One region of the Mesobacillus subterraneus genome, then DNA from elsewhere that is predicted to be linked to it. Evidence: riboswitches for the same ligand, from Rfam matches in the RefSeq annotation. Region 1 holds a riboswitch; the other holds the start of a gene.

Region 1 (6,100 bases):
AGTTTTCTAGGAAAAGTTTTCGTGCTGCCTGGTGAAGCAGAAATGAAAGCCCTAATTGCAGGTGCTTTTCGAGTGATGAACGGGAAGGAAAAAGCGAAAATCTATTAAAAAACGCCAGAGGCTTTTCAGCATAATAAATCCAAAGAATACAATCGCAATATATTGCTGTCGCCGGTATAGGTAATCATGATAAATTAATCCCCGAAAAAAGTGGAACCTCGTTAAAAGGAAAGCAATCGTCACAATGATACCGAGCAGTTCCAGCATCGTAATGAGTAATTTGAATATAATATGCTCCTCAGGAAGTGTTTGCACTTAGTTTAATTGAACAAACGGTAAAAACAAAGGATATTAAGGCTGGTTTTGATATAAAGATGCTTTTTTTTGAGCAGATAAATCTATGGAAGAAGGATAAAACAAGATTTTATAGCGAGTATCTTTGTTTTATAGCGAAAATTTCAATTTTATAGCGATACTGACAATTTTATAGCGAAATTCTCATTATTATAGCGAAAATGGATTTTTTATAGCGAATTGGAAATTATCCATGATTTTTTCCAGTTCAATAATTGGCAGAGGTGCTTTTTCTCGAAGTTCGCAATTTTAATGTTGATAAAACCAAACAAAATGGCGAACCGGAAATAACCAGTTCGCCAATTCATTACTTTAGAAAATTTCAATATCGCCGCTTGAGACATCAGCATTGATTTCGTATTTCCCGCTTCCATGTTCGCCGCGAAGGCGGTTGTCTGATTCCTCTTTGTTTTCAAGCGGGAAATCAGTTGAGATGTTGCCGCTGCTTATTTTTCCGTTCAACTTAAAATCAGCATCATCTGGCAAATCCAGATCGATATCTCCTGAGCTGACATTTAAGTTTATGTCATCTGTCAATGAATCCATCTGGATTTCCAGCTCACCAGATGACACGTCTGCTTCAAGCTTGCCTGAGTAGTTTTTGACATGGACGCTTCCGGAGCTGACTTCAAATGAACCAGTGCCAGCAGCTATTGAGTTGATCTCCACTTCGCCTGATGAACTTTTGTGTTCAAGTGCTTCAACATCCAGGTTTTCCAGGACCATGCTTCCTGATCCGACATCAATCGCAAGTTCTTTAAGCTTCACGGGATTATCAGTGGAATGACCTTTGAATACTACCTCGCCTGAACCGAGCTCGATTTCCATATTCTTTTCATAGTCTTCAGGAATATAAACTGTCAAAGTTGTTTTATCCATCTCAAACGAGTTGAACCAGAAGAAGCCTTTCCTTTTTACGGTGACCTTTATTTCATGACCATGCCGCGTAACATTTACCGTACCTTTGCCTTTCAATTCAGCGCGGACATCTTGAATGTCCTCTGGCACAATTTTCGTCTGTACACTGGAAACATCAATCAGGATTTTTTCCGTTTTATCTGTTACCTTAACCGAGTGTTCCGCCCTGGCAAAGTTCATTCCGTCGCCATTGAAGAAGTAATTCCAAGCAATATAAGCCCCAGTAATTAACAAGAAAATCATCATTACCTTTTTCACCTTAAAAATCCCCTCTCAATCTCATTCTATATTCATAGTAAGGCAGGTCAATCTTATTCCCAATGCACCTCCGATTTAAATCTGGATAGGGCTTGAGGCGGATTTGGGTTTAGGTCGGTCATCGGGGCACTTTCCAAGGAGACGTCAACATAAAAATGTATTTAAAAACCACCAATGATATGAGTAAAAAAAAAGCCGGACTCCGTCATAGTCAGGAATCTGGCTTCTTGTTGTTATTCATTAAGCTTTCGCTTCATAAAGTTTGGCAATCTCTACAATTGTTTCAACGGATTTCAACATAGTGTCCACAGAGACATATTCAAACCTTCCGTGGAAATTCTCCGCCTGTAAAAATATTCGGTGTCGGCAATCCCATATAGCTAAGCTGTGAGCCGTCTGTGCCACCGCGGATTGGCTTGACGATCGGCTTGATGCCGAGGTTTTCCATCGCTTCGTATGCGATGTCGACAATTTCTTTTACCGGCTCGATTTTATCCTTCATATTGTAGTATTCGTCGTACATTTCAAGTTCAACGCGGGTTTCGCCGTAAGTATGCTTCATTTCATTGGTGATTTTATGCATCAATTCCTTGCGGGCCTGGAAGCTGTCACGGTCAAAATCACGGATGATATAGCTCATCGTCGTTTCCTCGACACCTCCTTCAATCGAGCTGAGGTGGAAGAAACCTTCATAACCATCTGTGTGCTCAGGCGCTTCTTCGGCAGGAAACTTGCTGTTGAATTCCATCGCGATTTTTGCGGAGTTCACCATTTTGCCCTTCGCCGTGCCGGGATGGACATTCTTTCCTTTAATTGTCACTGTAGCGTTGGCTGCGTTAAAGCTTTCATACTCCAGCTCGCCAAGCGGGCCGCCGTCAACGGTATAGGCGAATTTTGCATTGAATGCTTTCACATCAAATTTATGAGGGCCTTTGCCAATTTCCTCATCCGGAGTGAAAGCGACACGGATTTTGCCATGTTTGATTTCCGGGTGATTGATTAAATAAGCCATAGCCGTCATGATTTCTGCGATTCCGGCTTTATTGTCAGCTCCAAGCAGCGTGGTTCCATCAGTGGTGATCAAAGTATGCCCTTTATATTGAGGCAACTCTGGAAAATCTGCAGGAGACAGGATGATATTCTGTTCCTTATTCAGGATGATTTGATTTCCATCGAAGTTTTCTACAACTTGCGGATTGACATTTTTGCCGGTAAAATCAGTGGCCGTATCAATGTGGGCAAGAAAGCCAATAGTTGGCACTTCTTTATCGGTATTGGAAGGAAGTGTCGCCATCACATAACCATTCTCATCAATCGTCACTTCTGACATTCCAATCGTTTGTAATTCCTCGACAAGCATGTTGGCAAGGTTAAGCTGTCCTTCTGTGGATGGAGTGGTTTCACTGTTTTCATTGGACTGTGTGTCTACTTTTACATAAGATGTAAATCTTTCGATGATCTCGTTTTTCATGTCTTTCAACTCCTATTACTATGTATATTTTCATATTAGCATAGAACATTAGAAACGCCATTTAAAAGGAATCTCAAAATTCAATTTTCAGGGTATAATGGTGAAAAGGAGGCTGGGGAATTATGGGATATATTTTAACCGCCATTGTCCTGTCTGTCGTGTTTTATTCAATTTATAAAATAATTACATCCGGAAAATTGCCAAGCAACAACTATACTCCATTTGATGATATTACTGAGGGGAAAGTGGATAAAGATGAATGAATTGGGCTTGATTCTAGTCCTGGTCTTAGCCTTGTGGTCCATTACGAAAACACTGGAGAAATTGGCTAAGAGAATCATCGATAAACAGGAGCAGCAATATGAGCTGCTCAAAGAAATCAAAGAATTGTTAAAAAGTGAAAAATAACAGAATAGGTTGTTTTCTCTTTACATAAATAAAAGTTAAGGTTAGGATGAAAATAATTGAATATTCGATGTACTACTAGGGGTGCCCTGTTACAGGCTGAGAGAAAGACGTTATGTCTTTTAACCCTTCGGACCTGATCTGGGTAATACCAGCGTAGGAAAGTAGTGTGAGAGAAGTTTTCTTACTTTGCTTTTAAGTCAGGTCCACTAATGGATCTGGCTTTTTTATTTTTTCAAGGAGGTTTCAGAATGGAGAAGAAAGAGATTGCTATTTTGCTGGACAGAGTCCGCAGGGAGAACCCGCTCGTACATAACATCACTAATGTTGTGGTCACCAATTTCACCGCTAATGGATTGCTGGCTCTGGGTGCTTCGCCGGTGATGGCATATGCCCAAGAGGAAGTTGCTGACATAGCCACGGTGGCGGGAAGTCTTGTCATCAATATTGGGACGCTGACGCCTGAAGTTGTTGAGTCGATGCTGATTGCCGGCAAGGCGGCGAACGAGCATGGTGTCCCGGTTATCCTGGACCCAGTGGGTGCGGGTGCAACTCAATATCGCACTGAAACGGCAAGGAGGCTGATGGAAGAATTAGAGATTGCGATTATCAGAGGAAATGCATCAGAGATTGCCAATGTTGCCGGGGAGACTTGGAGTATACGCGGAGTGGATGCAGGTGAATCCAGTGGGGATGTGTTCGAGCTTGCTGTTTCGGCTGCGAAAAAATTGAAGACGGTTGTTGTCCTGACTGGTAAGAACGACATTATTACAAATGGGCATATTGCATATTTTGTCCACAATGGTCACCAAATGCTAACAAAAGTGACGGGCACCGGCTGTTTGCTCACTTCCGCAATTGGCGCCTTCACTGCTGTTGAAAAAAACTTGCTGAAAGCCGCGACAGCAGCAGTAGCCATCTATGGAGTGGCGTCGGAAATAGCTGCTGACAATTGTGCCAGTCAGGGTCCGGGAAGCTTTCAAATAGAATTCTTAAACTGGTTATACCTTATTGGCGGAAACGTTCTGATTAAGAAAATGTCTTTTACTCGCGTGGAGGTTGATTGAGATGGAAAAAGCTTTAACAATTGCGGGGTCGGACAGCGGCGGTGGTGCTGGCATCCAGGCAGATCTGAAAACCTTCCAGGAGCTGAAAGTTTTTGGGATGTCTGCGCTGACCGCAGTAACGGCCCAAAATACGCTTGGTGTCCAGGGAGTCTTTCCGCTGGAGGCAGAGGCAGTTGCCCGACAAATCCAATCTGTCGGGGATGATATTGGGGTGGATGCTTTGAAAACAGGAATGCTTTTCAATGCTGAGATCATTGAAACTGTTGCTGGGAAAATAAAGTATTTCGCATGGGATAAGGTTGTAGTCGATCCGGTCATGATTGCGAAAGGAGGGGCTTCATTGCTTCAGCAGGAAGCAGTTTCTGCCTTGAAGAATCATTTGCTTCCGCTTTGTCTAATCATTACCCCGAATATCCCCGAAGCAGAAGTACTGACCGGCATGTCTATTGGCAGCATGGATGAGAAAAAGGAGGCGGCAAGACGAATTCATGCGCTTGGAGCAAAAAATGTCATTATAAAAGGCGGGCATGATGAGGGAACAAACGAATCGGTCGATGTCCTGTTTGACGGGAGGGAATTTGTCTTTTTTTTCCTCTGCAAGGATTGAAACAAAGAACACTCATGGAACAGGCTGTACTTTTTCCGCTGCCATTACAGCACAGCTTGCGAAAGGGAAGTCAGTTCATGAAGCAGTAGCTATAGCGAAGGAATTCATCCACGCTGCCATCGCTGACCCGCTGATCATTGGGAATGGACATGGACCTACTAATCATTGGGCCAATATGAAAATGGAAAGCGAGGTCACCTCATGGCAAGAATCAGCCCTGAACAAATGAGAAGCTTGCTGAAGGTTTACTTTATCGCCGGCAGCACGAATTGCCTGCAAGAGCCTCGATTAGTGCTGGAAGAGGCGATTCGCGGAGGGATCAGTCTTTTTCAATATCGTGAGAAAGGAAGTAACTGCCTTGAGGGGATGGAAAAGCTGGTGTTGGGAAAGGAGCTGCAGAGGATCTGCAATGATAACGGCATTCCTTTCATTGTGAACGATGATATCGAAATGGCCCTTGAGCTTGATGCGGACGGCGTCCATATTGGGCAAGAGGATGAGGATGCATCAGAGGTCCGCGACAAAATAGGCGATAAGATTCTTGGAGTTTCCGTCCATAGTCACACAGAAGCTGAAAAGGCAAAGCTTGCAGGTGCAGATTATTTTGGAGTTGGGACGATTTTTCCAACTGCAACAAAGAAGGATACAAGAGCAGTCCAGGGAACGGCATTGCTTGAGCAGCTAAAAGACTTTGGCATCCCGATGGTCGGGATCGGAGGAATCAATGTGGATAATGCTGCAGTAGTAATGAATGCTGGAGCGGATGGTGTTTCTGTCATTACAGCAATCAGCCATGCAGATGACGTCAAGGAAGCCGCAGCAAGATTAAGGGATATCATGTATTAAAGGGAGGTTATCATGAAAAACACACAAAAGCTTACTTTAACAGCGATGATGATGGCAATAGGAACATTGACAAGCCATATGTTGTTTATTCCTCTTGGAATTCTTAAGGTATTTCCGGTTCAGCATTTTATCAATGTTTTGTCGGCAGTGCTTCTCGGACCATATTATGCAGTT
Region 2 (6,100 bases), 1.7 Mb from region 1:
AGGCGGTGCAATTGGCTATCTATTGATCAGATTGATTTATCTTCTTATGTTGAAGGGGAAAACAAATGGACATTAGAATGTTAAAAGTCGGCGAACAGCCGCCCTGGCATCTGCTCCTCCAGGCAGATCCTTCTAAGGATCTGGTTTCAGGGTATTTAGACAAAGGATCGTGCTATGTTATGGAATCAGAATGCAGTGACACAATCGGGGTAATCTTACTAGTTCCTGTTAGTTCTCATATCATCGAAATCATGAACCTTGCTGTCGATGAATTACACCAAGGAAAGGGCTTAGGCACCATCTTGCTTAAGCATGGGATTCAAACTGCAGCTGAAAAAGGCTATAGTATGGTTGAAATAGGTACTGGGAATTCGAGTATTTTCCAACTGGCGTTATATCAAAAAGTTGGATTCAGAATCACTGGAATAGATCGTGACTTTTTTATAAGGAATTATCAAGAACCCATTTTTGAAAATGGCATCCAATGCAGGGATATGATCCGATTATCAATGCTCTTAAATGGTGAAAACCGGTTTTTAGAATAAAAAGAGTAAAGGACCCTCTTCAGGTCCTTTTTCACTTGGAAATTGTATCATTTATCAACAAAGGGAGTTCTTTATAAATCTCCACTACTTCCTCCATCTTCATCCTTACCAGTCCGCTTGAGGAAGGTGCAACGAAATCAACGGTACCAGCAACGACAGCTCCATCCTGCTTTCCCCATGGAATATCTTTTTTCCCGCTGTATTGCTGGTATACACCTTTACCAACGAAACAAACGATCTTCGGACTGAATTTCTCGATTTTACTTATTAACTCAAGTTTTCCCTGCTGGTATTCTTCTTTCGTAATCTCATCCGCTGCTTTAGTCGGACGAGCAACTATGTTGGTCATCCCATAGCCTATTTCCAGAAGCTGATAATCCTCTGAAGAATTATACTTTCTTTGCGTTATGCCTGCTTCATAAAGAATCTTCCAAAATCTATTGTTTGGATTGGCGTAATGATGGCCTGTTACGGACGAACGGATGCTCGGATTGAAACCAACAAAAAGGACGTCAAGATTTTTAAGTAAATGATCAGAAATCGGCTCCACAATCCCCACTCCTTTCCAATCTTATGTATCTATGCACTCACCAATAACGGGGAGGCAGCTCATTATTTTTTCGGATATTCTTGAAAATTCTTAGATGGAACAAAAAATCATCATAAAACATCGTTTCGGCAATTTCAAATGAATAAGCGTCTGAAAAGTGATCCAATAGTTCGTTATCAATATGGTCTTCAAGGCCGCTCAACCACATTTTATAGCCATGTTGTTCATAAACATTTGATAAACCTGCCCATTCGAACATATCTTCAAGTTCCATTTCACCCATTCTATCACTCCTTCAGCTCTCACATCCATTTTCCCAAACTTTGACACACCTTATACAAGCTCAATTCTGCACCATGTTATTACATACCTTATTTAAGTCCTCATTTCTCCACCATGCTATTACTTACTATAAAAAGCGGCAAGCATCATTGCCCAATTCATCAGAGGATAGAATATACAGGGAATTTCCAGTTTGAGATTTTTCTTTAGAAAAACCAAAACTTACCAATTCATCATAATCCCCGTTTACGATGATTGCTGAAGTAAAAAGCAATGCCTGCAGATGGAATAGTGATACATCAATCATATCTGTCAGTGAACCGCCGTTGCTGATGTTTTCCACTACAGCAACCCTCCCGCGAATCCCCAGATTTTCATAAGCATATTCAACACTATCAGCAATTGTGTCGGAAATGGCTGCAGCTGTACTGATGATATCATTCCAATTTTCATCAAAAACAAAAGCATGCCACGGAGAATGATTTGAGGTATTTAGAAACTCAATTTTAAGAAATTGCTGGTCATTATCAAATTGGTAAACAGATTTCAACGCATCCATAGTTTCCCTCCATTCGTAAAGTAGGAATAGTTTCCCACAGCAAGCAAAAGTTAATGAATTTGTTTTACATGATTTGAAATCATTAGTAAATACTTACAACGATGTTACCACAAGCATGAATTTTGTTGTTAAGGGAAAATGGTAATAACAAATATTGTGAGGAGGACAAAAAAATGGAGCAGCATAAAAATAATAAAAATTCAAACGAGCAAAATACACAGGAGCACAGCATGGTGTGCAACGATCAATTATTTTTTCAGGAATTAAGGATAGCAGCTGAAGAGGCTGAGCGCGATCATATCGATGCAGACCAAGACAAGGCAAAATAAAAGAGAAAGGCAAAATGCCTTTCTCCATTACTTCATCAACTATTGATATTTCTACACTGCTTTGCATCATTAGCGTCTTAATTGATGAAACGGTCTCTTTCGGCTGCCTCTTCCTCACGCTCTGCTTCACGTTCTTCGTACCAAAATTTTATATGGGTGAGGATTGAGAAAACAAGGAAAAAGTTCATCGACCAGACACTCACAAACGGGGTCATTCCTCCAAACTCAATCGTCTCGTACTGTTTTAAAACCATCACAATATATGACTCAATGAACACAAGGACAAAGCCGGCTACACCTGCAATTGCCATACGCATCATATCAATAACCACCTTATCGTATTATCAGATTATTTAAATAATACGACTGATTATTGATTAACGCAACTATTTTGTCACTAATTTGCCACATTTTCGAGTTGACAATTTGGCATAGGACTTAATAACTATAACCTTCATTGTAAACTCTGTTGTTTTTTCATCTGTTATTGGAATTCTTATTGCCCGAGAAGGGTTCCCGGAACATGTAAGTGAAGAACCTAATGTATATTCGAAAAACAATAATTGATAATAGCTTTATCTATTCAACTTCTTTTGCTTTTGCATAATCTCATATGATTTTTCAATAATATCAGTTAATACATCGCCTTTGTATATTCTGCCGACCTTGGTATTTTCCTGATAGTATTCTACAATCTCGTCAAGCTTGTCAGATGTATCCTTGGAGACTCTAACGTTCAATTGAATTCTTTGGGTTTCATTCATGATTCAGCTTCCTCCAAATACTTCTGCTACTATATAAAAATAAAAATCTATCATATTGCTAGCAGTTTGATATTATGTAGATATGCGTCGCTAACACCACTGCAACGTTCTCTATTTTAACATATTCCGGCATCTTTCAACACTATGTTGGTTTGATATCCGTTTTTTTCTCATACTTAAGGGTAATTTATATCTGTGCCCTATCACCCTCTAAAAGTATACTTTAACAATATGGAGAGTTTCTATGAAGCTTATAAAATGGTCATACACAAAGAGATATAATATCAAAGCTCAATTTGACGTATTTCCAAACTCAATCGCCTTATTCCGCCAAATTAAAGATTATTACTTCGTGTATACTGTGAATTGGTCATTGGGCGATCCTGTTGTCTCGAAAACCGCGTTGGAGGAAATGGAGTGGCTGTTAAATAATGAGCTGGGCACCCTGGAAAGCTACAATGGGAGTAAATTTTTCCAGCGCGATTCGGAATGATTCACATTTTTTAAATTAGGCATTTACAATTCAAACTATTTCAACTAAGATGATTTTGGAAACAACAACTGCATAATTTTTTGCACTAGGGGAGCTTATGGCTGAGAAGAACTTTGTTCTGACCCTTATGACCCGATCTGGATAATACCAGCGTGGGGAAGTGCAGGAGAAGCTCTTCGTTATATTTCTTTTTTATTCTAACGATAGAATTCAACTGCATCCACCACGCTGGATGCAGTTTTTTATTTTCCAATAAATGAACAAAAGGAGCTGTTTTGAATTGAAAGAGATTCTTTGCGGTACTAGCGAGATTACAGGGGCGAGTTTTTCAATTTACCCAATGACAGACAGGTTCGTGGATATTATCCTCTCTTCACTGAAGAAAGTTGACACAACAAAGGTATGGATGAAGTCAGATGATATCAGCACATGTGTGCGTGGTCATTCAGAACATGTTTTTGACGTTGTTAAGGCTATATTTCTGAATGCATCAATTGCGGGAGACCATGTGGTCCTGAATGCGACATTTTCAAATGGATGTCCTGGTGACAGTGCTGGGGATGCATTCATGGCAGAAGATTTAATTCTTATGAATAAAGAGCTTTCACAGAAAATCAGCCTGGAGGTCGCAACCCAGTTCGCTCTCTATCCATTAGGTATTCCTGGATATATGGATGTCATTATGGATCAAATTAAGACTGTTGACCAGCAAGGTGTCTTTAGCGGAGGCGTTCATTATTCTTCAAGATTAGATGGTGATGGCAATAAGGTGTTTGCAGCTTTGGAAAGTGCGTTTGAAGGTGCCCGGAACAGTGATTCTTCACATATTGTCATGACGGTGACTATGTCAGCCAATAGCCCTTCTCGCAAGGAGGGTCAATGATGCTCGCCAACTGGAAACTTCGTGAGGTTGTTGTCCTCTCTGTCCTGGCAGTCGTTTTTGGGGTCATCTACCTCCTATTCTTACAAATCGGCAATGTACTTGTAGGTATGTTTGGCCTTATTGGCTATGATTTGATATTCGGAATCTGGTTCATCGTTTCCATAATAGCTGCATATATCATCAGGAAGCCTGGAGCAGCTGTATTATCAGAAACGATAGCTGCAACTATAGAGGTCATGCTTGGCAATGCTATTGGTCCACGCCTGATCCTTGTTGGCATTATTCAGGGACTTGGTGCAGAAGCAGCTTTTGCAGCAACCAAATGGAAGAACTATTCAGCATGGGTGCTGGTGGCTGCAGGAATGGGTTCCTCAATCACCAGCTTTTTATGGGGCTATTTTTTAGGAGGATTTGCTGCACTGTCACCTGGTTATGTAACAGCGATGTTTTTCGTCAGGCTTGCAAGCGGAGCAATATTAGCCGGCCTACTTGGTAAATACATAAGTGACAGCCTCGCAAAGACTGGAGCGTTAAATAGCTTCCCGCTTGGCAAGGAAGCCAGAAAGGCAAAGCATAACGATGATATCTCAGCCTAGTCGTCCATTTTTGGAGGTGTCAAACTTATCTTTCAGGTTTGAGGCTGGCCAGGATCCTGTCTTAAAAAACATTACCTTCGAAATTAATGAAAATGAGAATATACTTGTTTTGGGCCCAAGCGGTTCAGGAAAGAGTACCCTCGCATACTGTCTGAATAATCTGTATCCGTCTTCTGTTGATGGAATCATGAATGGCTATATTAATTATAAAGGGCGAGCGTTATCCTCCTTTGAGCCAGGAGAAGCAAACCGAAAAATTGGATTTGTCATGCAGGATCCTGATTCCCAATTTTGCATGCTGACTGCCGAGGAAGAAGTGGCTTTTGTATTAGAAAATATACGTTTCCCCAGATTAGAAATGGAAGAAAGAATACATTATGTACTTGATTTAGTAGACTTGTTGCCATTCAAACACAGACTGATTCACACCCTCTCAGGCGGTCAAAAGCAAAAGCTTGCGATTGCCTGTGCACTGGCAATGGAACCGGAATTATTGATCCTTGATGAACCAACCGCTAATCTAGACCCTGCTTCTGGGTTCGAACTAGTACAGACTTTAAAAAAATTAAAAAAATCTCATTCCTTCAGTATCCTCGTTATTGAGCACAATTTGGACAATTGGCTCGATTTTGTGGATCGCTGCATCATTTTCAATTCCAAGGGTGAGCTGTTTTTAAACGGTCCGCCAAACATTTGCTTTGCAGAATATGCAAGAGAACTCGCAAGTGAAGGCATATGGCTCCCCCGCACCATTCATGTTGGATTGAGACTACAGGATGCTGGTTTGTTAAAGAGTTCTTCACTGCCAATGACAATAAGTGAAATCATTGAACATAGTGAGGATATAGGGCAAACAATTGAATTTTTATCAACTGACAGCCGTAAGCAAATGCACACCCCCTCTCCTTCCATTATCAGTGCGAAGGGTGTCAGCTATTCAAGAGACAATCATGAAATCATCCAAGAAATCTCTTTATCAATTCATGCGGGTGAATTCATTGCAATAGCCGGGGCTAACGGATCAGGGAAGACGACTTTCTCCAAATGTTTGGCCGGTTTAATTCCATCAAGAGGTGAAATAAGGCTGTATGGTCTCTCA

The links. A riboswitch is a leader RNA that binds a small molecule or an ion and turns the genes downstream of it on or off. The one in region 1 is predicted to bind thiamine pyrophosphate.
Region 2: it holds a riboswitch for thiamine pyrophosphate, as region 1 does, so the genes downstream of both, LC048_RS08250 (Ykof family thiamine-binding protein) here and thiM (hydroxyethylthiazole kinase) in region 1, are expected to answer to the same signal.

The regions. Positions count from the first base shown of each region.
Region 1 covers NZ_CP129019.1:3,304,830-3,310,929, reverse strand. The annotation lists gene buk (butyrate kinase) at 1-108, shown strand, start outside; gene liaG (LiaG family protein) at 667-1,530, opposite strand; partial or broken gene pepT (peptidase T) at 1,771-3,001, opposite strand; gene LC048_RS17190 (hypothetical protein) at 3,124-3,264, shown strand; gene LC048_RS17185 (hypothetical protein) at 3,257-3,409, shown strand; TPP riboswitch at 3,477-3,586, shown strand; gene thiM (hydroxyethylthiazole kinase) at 3,658-4,473, shown strand; partial or broken gene thiD (bifunctional hydroxymethylpyrimidine kinase/phosphomethylpyrimidine kinase) at 4,475-5,309, shown strand; gene thiE (thiamine phosphate synthase) at 5,282-5,926, shown strand; gene thiW (energy coupling factor transporter S component ThiW) at 5,939-6,100, shown strand, end outside.
Region 2 covers NZ_CP129019.1:1,610,774-1,616,873, reverse strand. The annotation lists gene LC048_RS08295 (VanZ family protein) at 1-76, shown strand, start outside; gene LC048_RS08290 (GNAT family N-acetyltransferase) at 66-545, shown strand; gene mug (G/U mismatch-specific DNA glycosylase) at 577-1,095, opposite strand; gene LC048_RS08280 (hypothetical protein) at 1,133-1,378, opposite strand; gene LC048_RS08275 (hypothetical protein) at 1,505-1,936, opposite strand; gene LC048_RS08270 (hypothetical protein) at 2,110-2,265, shown strand; gene LC048_RS08265 (hypothetical protein) at 2,343-2,585, opposite strand; gene LC048_RS08260 (hypothetical protein) at 2,841-3,029, opposite strand; gene LC048_RS08255 (hypothetical protein) at 3,274-3,522, shown strand; TPP riboswitch at 3,600-3,698, shown strand; gene LC048_RS08250 (Ykof family thiamine-binding protein) at 3,803-4,405, shown strand; gene LC048_RS08245 (ECF transporter S component) at 4,405-5,001, shown strand; gene LC048_RS08240 (ABC transporter ATP-binding protein) at 4,985-6,100, shown strand, end outside.